3 regions of the Marinobacterium sp. xm-m-383 genome follow, and region 3 is predicted to be linked to each of the others. Evidence: predicted binding sites of a transcription regulator. Region 3 holds the regulator's gene; each other region holds the start of a gene.
The links. The regulator sigma-54, encoded in region 3, starts transcription at its own class of promoters, with help from an activator protein. The targets are predictions, from matches to a motif close to TGGCACNNNNNTTGCTNT.
Positions count from the first base shown of each region.

Region 1: the regulator sigma-54 is predicted to act here: its motif matches at 1,952-1,969, upstream of glnL (nitrogen regulation protein NR(II)).
Region 2: the regulator sigma-54 is predicted to act here: its motif matches at 3,444-3,461, upstream of glnK (P-II family nitrogen regulator).

Region 1 is NZ_WBYT01000008.1:30,759-35,663, forward strand. Features, by position in the region: gene glnG (nitrogen regulation protein NR(I)) at 1-824, opposite strand, end outside; gene glnL (nitrogen regulation protein NR(II)) at 826-1,881, opposite strand; gene glnA (glutamate--ammonia ligase) at 2,206-3,612, opposite strand; gene typA (translational GTPase TypA) at 4,002-4,905, shown strand, end outside.
Region 2 is NZ_WBYT01000002.1:209,528-214,432, forward strand. Features, by position in the region: gene XMM383_RS04670 (HAMP domain-containing sensor histidine kinase) at 1-1,193, shown strand, start outside; gene glnK (P-II family nitrogen regulator) at 1,226-1,564, opposite strand; gene XMM383_RS04680 (ammonium transporter) at 1,766-3,016, opposite strand; gene glnK (P-II family nitrogen regulator) at 3,052-3,390, opposite strand; gene XMM383_RS04690 (accessory factor UbiK family protein) at 3,684-3,932, shown strand; gene XMM383_RS04695 (YifB family Mg chelatase-like AAA ATPase) at 3,972-4,905, shown strand, end outside.
Region 3 is NZ_WBYT01000003.1:105,823-110,727, forward strand. Features, by position in the region: gene lptC (LPS export ABC transporter periplasmic protein LptC) at 1-384, shown strand, start outside; gene lptA (lipopolysaccharide transport periplasmic protein LptA) at 359-868, shown strand; gene lptB (LPS export ABC transporter ATP-binding protein) at 871-1,596, shown strand; gene XMM383_RS06160 (RNA polymerase factor sigma-54) at 1,627-3,126, shown strand; gene hpf (ribosome hibernation-promoting factor, HPF/YfiA family) at 3,179-3,469, shown strand; gene XMM383_RS06170 (PTS sugar transporter subunit IIA) at 3,482-3,940, shown strand; gene rapZ (RNase adapter RapZ) at 3,943-4,803, shown strand; gene XMM383_RS06180 (HPr family phosphocarrier protein) at 4,812-4,905, shown strand, end outside.

The DNA of each region.
Region 1 (4,905 bases), on a different contig from region 3:
ACATCAACTTTAACCGGTGTATGACCACCGACACGGTAGAACTCACCGTCAGCAAGAACACGCAAGAGTCGAGTTTGAGTATCCGCAGGCATATCGCCGATCTCATCAAGGAACAGTGTGCCACCATCGGCCTGTTCAAAACGGCCACGGCGCGAAGCTTGAGCTCCGGTAAAGGCACCCTTTTCATGCCCGAACAGTTCAGACTCAATCAAGTCATGTGGAATAGCCGCCATGTTCAATGGAATAAACTCATTACCCGCACGCGGACTGTGGCGATGCAGAGCATGGGCCACCAGCTCTTTACCTGTACCAGACTCACCATTGATCAATACAGTAATCGGGGAATGAGACAGACGACCAATGGCACGGAACACCTCCTGCATAGCCGGCGCCTCACCAATGATCTCAGGTGTATCATCTTCAACAATCACTTCGGTTTGTTGACGCTGCTCTTCAACGTGCTGCACCGCTCGCTGAACCAGCGCTACCGCCTCATCAATATCAAATGGCTTAGGCAAGTACTCAAAGGCACCACCTTGATAAGAGGCAACCGCGGAATCTAAATCTGAGTGAGCGGTCATGATGATAGTCGGAATGTCTGCATAATCAGCTTGAAGCTGCTCTAGCATCTCAAGACCATCAATGCCCGGCATACGAATATCGCTGATAATCACATCAGGCTGTTCACGCTTAATTTTACGCAGCAACGCATCGCCCGACTCAAACACTTCTGTCGCCAAGCCACTGCCAGAGATCGCTTTCTCTAAAACCCAACGTATTGAGCGATCATCATCTACTATCCAAACGGTTGCTGGCTTAGCCATCTCAACTCTCCAAAGGAATTAAAATTTTAAAATTTGTTGTACTGGGTTTCGAGGCGACCTCGATTAAACCCTGGTGCTGACCAATAACAGATTGGGCAATCGATAGTCCCAACCCAGACCCTTCCGCACGACCGGTCACCATCGGATAGAACACGGAATCTAAAAGATCCTTTGGTATGCCCGGACCGTTATCGATAATCTCTACGCAGCAGACCAGTCGATGCTGCTCTGCGCCCAGCGTAATTCGTCTGAGCGCTCGTGTTTTCATACGGATTTGCGGAGCGGCTGTTTCAGACTCTTTCAGGGCCTGCATCGCATTTCTGCAGATGTTTAAAACCGCTTGGATCAACTGTTCACTGTCGCCGTTAAACTCCGGCAGACTTGGGTCGTAGTCACGAACCAACTGAATCTCTTGCTCGCTTTCAACTTCAATCAGAGCACGCACACGCTCGAGCACCTCGTGAATGTTCACCGGGTGTATGTTGGGCTTCTTGTAAGGCCCCATCAGACGATCCACCAGATTTCTTAACCGATCCGCTTCATCGATGATAATTCCGGTGAACTCTTTAAGCCCCTCATCATCCAGCTCGCGCTCTAGCAACTGTGCAGAGCCGCGAATCCCGCCCAACGGGTTCTTGATCTCATGTGCCAAGCCACGCACAAGCACTTTGGCGGTGGCATGTCGATTCAACATCTCCTCTTCACGCTCAATTCGAACCAGGCGATCACGTGGGTGCAACTCCATCAGTAGAAACCCATTCGGTAACCTTGAGATGGTGTAATCCGTCATCAACTCGTTACCACCAAAGGTAATCAGAGCGGCTTCGCGTTTACTGACATGCTGTCCCGTCGCAGAGACACTCTCTAATAGCTTGAGCTCCTCTTCGGAACCAATAAAGAGATACTCGATGTGTGAATTTTTTAAGCGTTTAAAGCTACCCTCTAACAGAACCTCAGCGGCCGGATTCATATACTTCAACTCGAACTTCTGCCCCAGTACCAATACAGCCGTATTGAGGTTTTCAAGAATCAATTTGTACTGTTGCGATCCGAACATTAGGTATTCCCAAGGGTTTTGATGACTTAACAGCTCTACTCTAGCGTTAAGCCTTAATAGCTCTACTTAATAAGCAAAAAGGTTGCCAACTCAGCGAAACCCAGTAACCACGGGCTTTTGAGTTTTAGCATGCACAATAGAATGGCATATATGAAGATATTATGCACCATTTTGGTGCGAGGTGTTTTGTGCGCATCCATGCGCCTGCAGGATACTGTTCGTCCTGGCATACCCTGCTCCTGCGCATCCATGCGCCTGCAGGATACCGTCCATCCTGGACATAAAAAACCCGGCAGGTGCCGGGTTTTTTGAATCGATAAGATCTTAAACTGAGTAGTAAAGATCGTATTCGATTGGGTGAGTTGTCTGGCTCACTTGAGCACACTCTTCACGCTTAAGTTCGATGTAAGCGTTTAGCATGTCTTCAGTGAATACGCCGCCGCGAGTTAGGAACTCGTGATCAGCTTCTAGAGCGTCCAGAGCTTCTTCTAGTGAAGAACAAACCTGTGGGATCTGAGCAGCTTCTTCAGCTGGTAGATCGTAAAGGTCTTTGTCTGCTGCATCGCCAGGGTGGATCTTGTTCTGGATACCGTCAAGACCCGCCATCATTAGCGCAGAGAACGCTAGGTATGGGTTAGCGATTGGATCAGGGAAGCGTGTCTCGATACGACGGCCTTTAGGGCTAGTTACGTATGGGATACGGATAGAAGCTGAACGGTTACGAGCTGAGTAAGCTAGCATAACTGGTGCTTCGAAGCCTGGAACAAGACGCTTGTACGAGTTAGTACCTGGGTTACATAGAGCGTTAAGCGCTTTAGCGTGCTTGATGATACCGCCGATGTAGTAAAGAGCTTCTTCAGATAGGCCCGCGTATGCGTCGCCAGCGAAGATGTTAACACCGCCTTTAGATAGAGACTGGTGAACGTGCATACCAGAGCCGTTGTCACCAACGATTGGCTTAGGCATGAACGTAGCTGTTTTACCGTAAGCGTGAGCAACGTTGTGAACTGCGTACTTAAGAATCTGAACTTCGTCAGCTTTCTTAACAAGGGTGTTACCTGCCACACCGATTTCACACTGACCAGCAGTTGCTACTTCGTGGTGGTGTACTTCTACGTGCAGACCCATCGCTGTCATCGCGTCACACATTGCAGCACGAAGATCGTGTAGAGAGTCTACTGGTGGTACTGGGAAGTAACCGCCTTTAACGCGTGGACGGTGACCTGTGTTACCGCCTTCGAATTTGCTGTTAGAAGACCATGCAGCTTCTTCAGAAGATACAGTGTAGCCACAACCAGACATGTCAGAGTGGAAGTGAACTTCGTCAAATACGAAGAACTCTGGCTCTGGACCGAACATAGCGCTGTCAGCGATACCTGTTGATTTCAGGTACTCTTCTGCACGCTTAGCAACAGAACGTGGATCACGCTCGTAACCAAGACCTGTAGCAGGCTCAACGATGTCACAACGGATGATGACTGTTGCATCTTCAGAGAATGGATCAACGATAGATGAAGAGTCATCTGGACGAAGGATCATGTCAGAGTCGTTAATACCCTTCCAACCTTGGATAGATGAGCCATCAAACATTTTGCCGTCTTCGAAGAAGTCGTCACCCATTTCGTGAACTGGGATAGTTACGTGCTGCTCTTTACCTTTAGAGTCTGTAAAGCGAAGGTCGATCCACTTCGCGTCAGTTTCTTTGATCAGATTTAGTGTCTGTTCAGACATTATGGCTCTCTCCATTATCAGATATTGCCAGACTAGTAGCCTTGGGTTTAAGCCTGCACCATGCAAGCTCAGTCTTCCTAACGAGCTAGCAAACAGTATGCCAACTCGAAAAAAGTCTTTATTTACGGTGATTTACCGCATCAGCAACGAATCACCAATGACAATAAACGCACCAATTTGATGCACACCTAAAACATACGCACCACAATGGTGCTTTAAACTATTACTAGTCTGTCGATGTGTGCCAATATGATACTCCAGCCAAAAAATTTTGCACTAGATTCGCTTCTAACAATTGTTCATATGGTCCAAATTTATTGGCTATTAATTCGCCTTGATCACGCTCGACGCGTATAATCCGCGCATCTTTAATTAATGAGACTCACCTCGTGATCGAAAATCTTCGCAATATCGCCATCATCGCACACGTCGACCATGGCAAAACCACCCTAGTTGATAAACTTCTAGAGCAGTCAGGTACCCTTGGCCGTCGTGATGAAGGCGCTGAGCGCGTCATGGACTCAAACGACCAAGAGAAAGAGCGTGGCATCACCATCCTTGCCAAAAACACCGCCATCACTTGGAACGACTACCGCATCAACATCGTCGATACTCCTGGGCACGCCGATTTCGGTGGTGAGGTAGAGCGTGTTATGTCGATGGTTGACTCGGTCCTTCTGCTTGTTGATGCAGTTGATGGTCCAATGCCACAAACACGCTTCGTTACTCAGAAAGCCTTTGCACGCGGCCTTAAGCCAATCGTTGTTATCAACAAAATCGACCGTCCTGGTGCACGTCCAGATTGGGTTATGGATCAGGTTTTCGAACTGTTCGACAACCTAGGCGCTACCGATGAGCAGTTGGACTTCCCGATTGTCTACGCCTCAGCGATCAACGGTATTGCGGGTGATGATCACGAAGCTATGGCTGACGATATGACGCCTCTATTTGAAGCGATCATCAAGCACGTTGATGCGCCTCACGTCGATACAGAAGGTCCATTCCAGATGCAGGTCTCTGCGTTGGACTACAACAGCTTTGTCGGTGTTATCGGTGTGGGTCGTATCTCACGCGGTAAGATCTCTACCAACACGCCTGTTAAAGTCATCGATTCACACGCAAAAATGCGTTCAGGTCGTATCCTTAAGATCATGGGCTACCACGGTCTTGATCGTGTCGATGTCGACAGTGCACAAGCAGGTGACATTGTCTGTATTACCGGTCTAGACGAACTCAACATCTCAGATACGCTGTGTCACCCAGATGTTGTTGAAGCACTACCAGCACTCTCTG
Region 2 (4,905 bases), on a different contig from region 3:
GTATTCTTATCAGCTTGACCCTGTTCATCTCTGTCACTGATACTCCCGATCGCACCGAGAGCCAAAAGCAGAAAGCGACCATCATCGCAGAGCAGTTAATCTCCGATTATCAGTATGGGATGCAACGTAAAGAGCAGCGCCGACGTCTACCGCTTTGGATCTATGAGAAGCGATCCAATCAACTGATCTACTCGTCAGGTAGACGGTCACAACCCAAGGATGCAATGGTGACAGAGATCATCGCTGCTGATGGCACCCCATACCTCGTCTACTTCCCACCCGAACGAAATGAAGAGCTGTTTGAACGGATGTGGGGGTTCTTACTCTCCTTCCAAGTTTTGTGGGTCATTGCGGTCTCCTTTGGCAGCAGCCTTCTGGTCACGTGGTTAGTCGTCAGACCGATTAACGACTTGAAGGGGTTTGTTCGCCGCCTTCATCAACAGGGTAATTTAAGCAGTCGAGCCGAGGGTAAGCTCGTCAAACGAGGCGATGAGCTGGGCCAGCTGGCACGTGAGTTTAACCAGATGGTTGATTACGTTGAGCAGACGCTCGATAGCCAACGGCATCTTCTGCAGGATGTCTCTCATGAGCTACGAGCACCTTTAGCCCGTCTTCAGGCGGCAGCAGGTTTGGCAGAGCAGAAGTGGGGTGAGGATGATCGTACCCTGCAACGCATTAATAAAGAGTGCGTTAAATTAGACGGTTTAATCTCTGAAATACTCACACTGGCCCGAGCTCGAGATGCCGAAGCGACTGCACCAATTTTGGATCTGGCACTGCTGTGTCGGGATCTGGTGCAGGACGCCCGTGTCAGCGGCCCACAGCATCAATTCGACCTATCACTTGATGTCACTGATGGAGCAACCATTCGGAGTGAACCACTGAGTCGAGTCGTCAGCAATCTGTTGAATAACGCCATCAATCACACGCCACAGGGTACGTTGATTAAGGTATCTGTCGCTACTGATAACGGCAGGCTAACGATTCGAGTGGTTGATAATGGACCCGGATTACCAGAATCGATTCTAGATTCGATTGGGCAGCCATTTAGACGTGGGGCCAACTCAGGCGGTTACGGTTTGGGTTTGAGTATCGTGACTCGAGCGACTGAACGCGTCGGTGGGGAGGTTCAGTTCCAAAACCTCGCGCCAACGGGGCTTCAAGTAGATATAAAAATGCCGCTAGCGAACTGATCGGTAGCGGCATTTTTGAAATGGATCGAAGCTTAAAGCGCTTCTGAACCCGTCTCGCCAGTACGAATACGTACCACTTGCTCAACTGGCATAACGAAGATTTTACCATCACCGATCTTGCCAGTATTGGCCGTAGAGCTGATCGCTTCAATGACTTGATCTAGCATGTCGTCGTCGATCGCGACTTCAATTTTTACCTTAGGAAGGAAGTCCACTACGTACTCGGCACCACGGTAAAGTTCTGTGTGACCTTTCTGACGACCGAAGCCTTTAACTTCAGTCACTGTAACACCTTGGATACCAATGTCAGACAGCGCTTCGCGCACATCATCCAGTTTGAACGGTTTGATAACTGCCGATACCAGTTTCATAGTTTCTCCTTGTTGAACTGGGCAGGCAAAACTGTCCCAATTCGCTGTAAATTTTCATCCATTATGTACATGGATGGTTTAACCTTCAAGTTTCCTGATCAACCTGTTTGTCCAGAAACGAAAAAAACCCTACCTGGGGGTAGGGCTGAGAAGAGGGGTGTATCGCTACACCCCGGGTTTCAACAGAAACTGAGTTTCCTATTACTTACGTGAAGTGACGAACTCTGGGTAGGCTTCCATACCACATTCAGAGATATCGACACCTTCGTACTCTTCCTCTTCAGTCACTCGGATGCCCATCACAGCTTTGATGATGCCCCAAACCACTAGGCTGACAACGAATACCCATACGAAGATTGTTAGGGCGCCGATGATCTGGCCAGAGAAAGTAGAACCGTCGTTAGTTACTGGTACCAGTAGTAGACCAAGAAGACCTACAACACCGTGTACAGAGATCGCACCGACAGGATCGTCAATTTTTAGTTTATCCAGCGTTAGGATAGAGAAGACAACCAGAACACCACCGATCGCACCGAAGATGTGAGCTTGTAGTGCAGAAGGGGTTGAAGGCTCTGCTGTGATCGCTACTAGACCTGCTAGTGCACCGTTAAGTGCCATTGTAAGGTCCGCTTTGCCGAACAGTAGACGCGCTGTGATTAGTGCTGCTACTACACCGCCAGCCGCAGCTGCGTTAGTGTTCATGAAGACAACGGCAACTGCGTTTGAGTTCTCAACGTCAGACGTTGCTAGAACCGAACCACCGTTGAAGCCGAACCAACCCATCCAAAGGATGAATGTGCCCAGTGTTGCCATTGGTAGGTTAGCACCAGGGATCGCATTGATCTCACCGTTCTTACCGTATTTGCCTTTACGTGCGCCAAGCATTAGGACACCTGCTAGTGCTGCTGCAGCACCTGCCATGTGGACGATACCTGAACCCGCGAAGTCAGAGAAACCAAGATCACCTAGAGTGTACATGCCGAATACAGCGTTGCCGCCCCAAGTCCAAGAACCTTCCATTGGGTAGATGAAGCCTGTCATCACAACCGCGAACGCTAGGAACGCCCATAGTTTCATACGTTCAGCCACTGCACCCGATACGATAGACATTGCTGTTGCAACGAATACCACCTGGAAGAAGAAGTCAGCTGATGGCGCGTAGGTCCACTCATCGGCAACACCGTCACCCGTGATGCTAGATAGGAAGTAGTCACCGCCGTACATGATCGCGTAACCGCAAACGAAGTACATGATGCAAGAGATCGCGAATAGCGCGATGTTCTTAGTTAGAATTTCAGTGGTGTTCTTAGAACGAACAAGACCTGCTTCTAGCATTGAGAAGCCTGCCGCCATCCACATAACCAGCGCACCACACACCAAGAAGTAGAAGGTATCGAGTGCGTACTTCAGCTGGGTAACATCACCAGCTGTTGTATTCAAAAGTTCTTCCATTGTTATGCCCTCCAATAAGGCCAAAAATCAAAACGTTATAGAGCTTCGTCGCCGGTCTCACCGGTACGGATGCGAACCACTTGTTCAAGCGCTGAAACAAAAATCTTACCGTCGCCAATTTTGCCGGTTTGCGCAGCATTGGTGATCGCTTCGATAACCTGATCTACGATCTCATCAGAGACAGCAGCGTCTAGGCGAACTTTAGGTAGGAAGTCCACAACATACTCTGCACCACGGTAGAGTTCGGTGTGGCCTTTTTGACGGCCAAAGCCTTTAACTTCAGTCACGGTGATACCTTGTACACCGATCTCTGATAGCGCTTCGCGCACGTCGTCAAGCTTGAATGGCTTAATTACGGCTGACACTAGTTTCATCAGATTTCTCCTTAATGTGAAAAGGGAGGATTAATTTTTTCCTGTGAACTCTATTTGCGAAACTTGTGCCAACTTTTAAAAATAACTTATAAAACATTGACTTATAAATTTTTCATGGGTCTCTTTACCGTTTTATCAACCTTTATAGTGCACGCCAGTATGCACCACAAAAGTGCATGCACTACTTTGGTGCGCCATATTGAGGCTAAAATAGTCATCATAGACGCTTGTCTTAAAAGGGTTCTGGTATAGTGCATCTATTGAGACGCATATCGATGTTAAAGGGGGCTGAGATGCTTGATCCTAAGATGTTTGAAAACCTAAGTCAGACGATGACCCAATTCCTTCAGGGTAACTCATCACTTCCAGGTCAGGAGGCGATGCAGCAGCAAATTAAAACTGTACTTCAATCAAGTTTTGCTAAACTGGATTTAGTCACTCGGGAGGAGTTTGACGCTCAGGCCGCTGTACTTCAGCGAACTCGAGAAAAATTAGAGCAGTTGGAAGCGATGGTTGCTGAGTTGGAGTCAAAAGAGTCCTAAAGCAACGCTAGGCCAACTGCAGGACCCAAGGATGGCGTCATGGCATTGGCAACTCTTTATAGCCGAGCTCAGCTCGGTATCGAGGCACCTCGCGTTCGCGTTGAAGTGCACCTTTCAGGAGGCTTACCCTCCTTTGCAATTGTGGGTATGGCAGAGACCGCGGTGCGTGAAAGCCGCGAGCGTGTGCGCAGTGCACTGTTAAACGCCGGCTTTGAATACCCGCAACGACGAATCACCGTTAACTTATCACCGGCCGATCTCCCCAAAGAGGGCGGACGCTATGACCTAGCCATTGCGCTTGGCATTCTGTTGGCATCCAATCAGCTTAAAACAACTCACCTGCAGCAGGCAGAGCTCTACTCAGAATTGGGCTTGGACGGCAAACTGCACCCTATTAGAGGCCTATTTCCGGCCGCCTATGCCTGTGCTGAAGCGGATTCACTGATTGTTATTGCCCCCGATAATAGCCAAGAAGCCTCTCTCGCGGGTGCTAAGCAACAACTTTCAGCTAAGACGCTGTACGATCTATGTCAGGCGTTGAGTGCTGAAAAGCTACCTGAAATAGACCCTCAACCCCCAGTTCATTATCCGCCGAGTTACCCCGTAGATCTTTCAGAAGTTCGGGGACAACCGATGGCCCGTCGTGCCTTGGAAGTGGCCGCCAGTGGAATGCATAACCTGCTTTTGAGCGGTCCTCCGGGCAGTGGTAAAAGTATGTTGGCCCAAGCACTGCCATCGATCCTACCGCCACTTTCGCAATCCAGTTGTATCGAAACGGCCAGTATCTATTCGGTCTCGGGTTTGCCGGTCGAGCGATTGTTTCGGGGTGAACGACCCTACAGAGCACCGCACCACAGTGCATCATCACGGGCGATGGTGGGGGGTGGATCTTCCCCTAGGCCGGGTGAGATCTCACTGGCGCATCAAGGGGTTCTATTTCTGGATGAGCTGCCAGAATTTCCCCGTTCTGTTC
Region 3 (4,905 bases):
ACCCCGCGAGCAGAGCATTTAGTTAACTCAGAACAGATGAAGTTAACAACACCTTTCTCCGTAGGCTATCGCCAAGATGGCACGACTGAACACACCATCAATGCTGGTCTAGGCTATTTTGCGGACGATAACAGTCAACTAGACCTTGAAGGCAGTGTACAGCTTCACCATAATCCAGATTCTGAGAAAGACACTGCACTCTTCACAGAGCAGTTGAGCTACTTTCCAGAACAGAATCTGGCGACCAGTGATGTAGCCGTCGAATTTCTGAACAACCAGGGTTCAACCAAAGGGGTTGGCATGACACTGAATACGGAATTAAACACCTTAGATCTTCATTCAACCGTGAGGGGGGCCTATGTCGCTTCGAGCACTGACCAGTAACCTATTTCTAGCCTTTACAGTTGTTCTTAGTGGATCAGCTTTAGCGCTGCCAACCGATAGAGACGAGCCTATCTACGTTGAGGCAGACTCAGCTAATATTGATGAGGCCAAAGGAGTCACTCGATACACAGGCAACGTCATCATCACCCAGGGATCAATGGTGCTTAAAGGTGAAACCGTCGATCTGTTACGTGGTAATGATGACACCATCAATCAGATCATCTCAAAAGGTGCTCCAGCCTACTTCGAACAACGCCCTCAACTGGACCAAGAGATTACCTATGCAACCGGTTCAACTCTGGATTACACAGTAAGCTCTCAACTGCTGTTAATTACGGGGAACGCTAGAGTGACTCAGGGTGGTGACGAGTTCACTGGGGCTAAAATTAATTACGACATGGCGAACTCTAAAGTAAAAGCCTTTAGCAGTGAGAGCGGAAGCCAGCGTGTCAAAATGGTTCTTCAGCCTAAAAAAGATAATTAACCATGAGTTCACTCGAAGCCCTCCACCTAGCCAAAAGCTACAAAGGACGCTCTGTTATTGAAGATGTGTCCGTCACTGTTGAGCCCGGTGAGATTATAGGATTGCTTGGGCCCAACGGAGCGGGTAAGACAACCTGCTTCTATATGATTGTAGGTCTGGTCAGAGCGGATCGAGGCAACATTCGTCTCAATGGCGACGACGTCACTAGAATGCCTATTCATGAGCGCGCAAAACGCGGCTTAGGCTATCTTCCGCAAGAGGCCTCTGTATTCAGAAAGCTGAGTGTCTACGACAATCTGATGGCCATACTGGAGCAGAGAAAAGACCTGACCAAAGATCAACAACACGAGAAAGCTCAGTCACTGCTTGAAGAGTTTCATATCACTCACATCAAAGAGTCCAAAGGGATGGTCCTATCCGGAGGTGAAAGACGCCGAGTTGAGATTGCAAGAGCCCTAGCAAACGATCCTGACTTCATCCTACTGGACGAGCCTTTTGCTGGTGTAGACCCCATCTCTGTCAGCGACATCAAACAGACCATCAGACACCTTAAAGATCGAGGTATTGGCGTCCTGATAACAGATCACAATGTCAGAGAGACTCTCGACATTTGCGAACGGGCTTACATCGTTAGTGAGGGTAACATTCTTGCAGAGGGTGAGCCTGAGCAGATCATGATGAATCAAGCCGTTAAAGAGGCTTATCTGGGCAATGATTTTCGCTTGTAACTCTCACACTTTTAAGTAATTATCATTTTAATGAAGCACTCTTTACAGCTCAAAGTCGGACAGAACCTGTCCATGACCCCACAATTGCAGCAAGCGATCAAATTGCTGCAACTCTCCTCCTTAGAGCTACAGACAGAGATTCAAGAGGCACTCGATAGTAACCCACTACTGGAGGTAGCCGATGAAGAAGATCAGAGTGAAGAGAACTCTCAAAGCATTGAGCAAAAAGAGTCATCAACCTTAGATGAGACCCAATCTAATTCAGAGATCGAAGAGACGTTCGAATCGTCTCAGCCGGAAGATAGCTGGTCTACTGATGACATCCCTGAACAGCTTTCAACCGACAGTCAATGGGACGATACTTACCAAAGCTCTTCAAATTCCAATCGTGATGATGATTGGATGCCAGGTGATAATGACGCTGCGGTTGAAACCATCCAAGACCACCTTAACTGGCAACTGAATCTGGTTAATTTCAGCGATGTTGATCGATACATTGCTGAGATGATTATCGACTCTATCGATGATCGTGGCTATCTGATCACCGATCTGCAGGACATTCTTCTTAACTGCCAAGAGGAACTACCTGAACTCTTTTTTGAAGTGGAAATAGATGAGGTGGAGACAGTACTTCACCGCATTCAACAGTTTGACCCACCCGGTGTCGGTGCCCGTGATCTTGCAGAGTGTTTGAAAATCCAGTTAAGACAGCTACCCATAGAGACACCTTGGCGCGCAGAGTCACTGCGCCTAGCGACCGACTATTTAAACCTGTTGGGCAGTCGAGATTTTAAATCTTTGATGCGCCGTATGAGGCTCAAAGAGGAGCAACTGTCAGAGGTGGTTAGGTTGATTCAATCACTTAACCCAACACCAGGAGACTCTTTAGATCTGGGTGATACTGATTACATCGTACCGGACGTGATCGTGCGTAAACGCGCTGGGGAGTGGACACTCACTTTAAATAACGACGTAGTTCCTGAGTTACGTATCAATGATGTCTACTCAGGCATGATTAAACGTGCAGACAACTCCGCGGAGAACCAATTTTTAAAAGACCATCTCCAGGATGCACGCTGGTTCATAAAGAGTTTACAAAGCCGCAACGAGACCCTCTTAAAGGTCTCAACGGAGATCGTTTCCAGACAGATCGGTTTTCTTGAACAGGGTGAACAGGCGATGAAGCCTCTTATTCTTCACGACATTGCTGAAGCCGTTGATCTACATGAATCCACCATCTCCCGTGTTACAACTCGAAAATACATGCACACCCCGCGCGGTGTCTTTGAATTGAAATATTTCTTTTCGAGTCAGGTGGCTACCAGTGACGGCAGTGGTGCATCATCAACTGCGATTCGAGCAATCATTAAAAAATTAATTTCAGAAGAAGACCCTCGCAAGCCACTAAGTGACAGTAAGCTTGCTACACTACTAGATGAAGAGGGGGTGAATGTTGCAAGACGAACCATTGCTAAATATCGCGAAGTTCTCAACATTCCACCTTCAAATGAGAGAAAGCGTTTGGTTTAATTGAGGTAGGCGGCCTCATTTTTTCACTCCGCCTAAGACGAGGAGAAGTCATATGCAGATAAATATTACTGGTCATCACGTAGACCTGACTGAAGCTCTAAGTGAATACGTACGTAACAAGTTCGATAAGCTAGAACGTCACTTCGACAACATTCAGAATGTACAAGTTACTCTCAGTGTCGAAAAGCAGGGTAAAAAAGCCGAGGCTGATATTCACTTAGCCGGTGGCCAAGTGGTCGCTTCTGATGAGCATGATGACATGTATGCAGCGATTGATGGCTTAGTGGATAAGCTTGATCGCCAAATCATCAAGCATAAAGAAAAAATGAAATCTCACAAATAAACGAACGACAACATGCAACTAGGTGACCTACTGACGACTGAAACAACCGCCTGCCGGGAGTCAGTCGCCAGTAAAAAACGCCTTCTTCAAGTGGCCAGCGAAAAGCTGGCCTCTTCAGTTGATGGCGTAACAGAAGATGAAATTTTTACAGGCCTTCTTAATCGTGAACGATTAGGCAGTACAGGAATTGGCTCTGGCGTGGGTATACCCCACTGTCGAATTCCGGGCTGTTCAACAGCATCCGCCTGCTTAATCACACTCGATGGCGGTGTCGATTTTGATTCAATCGATTCAGCGCCGGTCGATCTTGTCTGCGCACTGATCGTGCCCGATGATGGAAATGATGAGCACCTTAAGACACTGGCTGGTTTAGCCGAGCTGTTCAGCAAGCCCGAAGCCCTTAATTCACTCAGAGACTGCACGAATTCTGAGGCCCTACTCAATAAAGCAACTGAGCTATCAAAGGTCTAATCATGAGAGTCGTTGTTATCTCGGGTCGCAGTGGTTCAGGGAAGAGTACCGCCTTGCAAGCACTTGAAGATGTTGGGTTCTATTGCATAGACAACCTACCAGCGACGCTATTGCCAGCGTTGGTCGAGCAGATGCTTAACGACCAGAATAACGCACCCCTGATTGCTGTGAGCATTGATGCCCGCAACCAGCATACCGACCTAAAAGCCTTCCCAGAGATCATGGAATCCTTGAGGGTTAGAGAAGACATAGGCATCGAGATCACGTATCTTGACGCATCAGAAGCGACCCTATTGAAACGATACAGCGCCACTCGAAGAAAACACCCGCTGAGCAACCAAGATATTGGACTGGAAGAGGCAATAGCCTTAGAACGAGATCTGCTTGAGCCCATTGCAAGTTCTGCAGACATGAGAGTTGATACCACTCGGCTTTCACTCTATGAACTGCGTGACACCATTAAATTGAGGGTAGCACAGCGTAAAGAGCAAGCGCTCTCTTTGCAGTTTGAATCCTTTGGCTTCAAGCACGGCGTTCCATTAGATGTTGATTTCAGCTTTGACGTCAGGGTGCTTCCTAACCCCTACTGGTTTGTAGAGTTGCGCCCTCTCTCTGGGAAAGATGAACCGGTTAAAAAATTTCTCAACGCTTCCGATGAAGTGAATGAAATGATTAATGATATAGAGCAGTTCATTGTGAAGTGGATTCCCCAATTCAAAACCAATAATCGAAGCTATGTTACTGTAGGTATTGGTTGCACGGGAGGCCAACATCGCTCTGTATATATTGCTGAGAGCCTTGCATCTCGCTTTGCTGACAGAATGGATAACATCCAAGTACGCCATCGAGAATTATCAGAATAAGTTTCGCAATGATTGAAAAAAACGTTACTATAATCAACAAATTGGGACTACACGCGCGTGCAGCGGCTAAACTTATTGGCGTAACAGGTAAGTTTGGTTGTG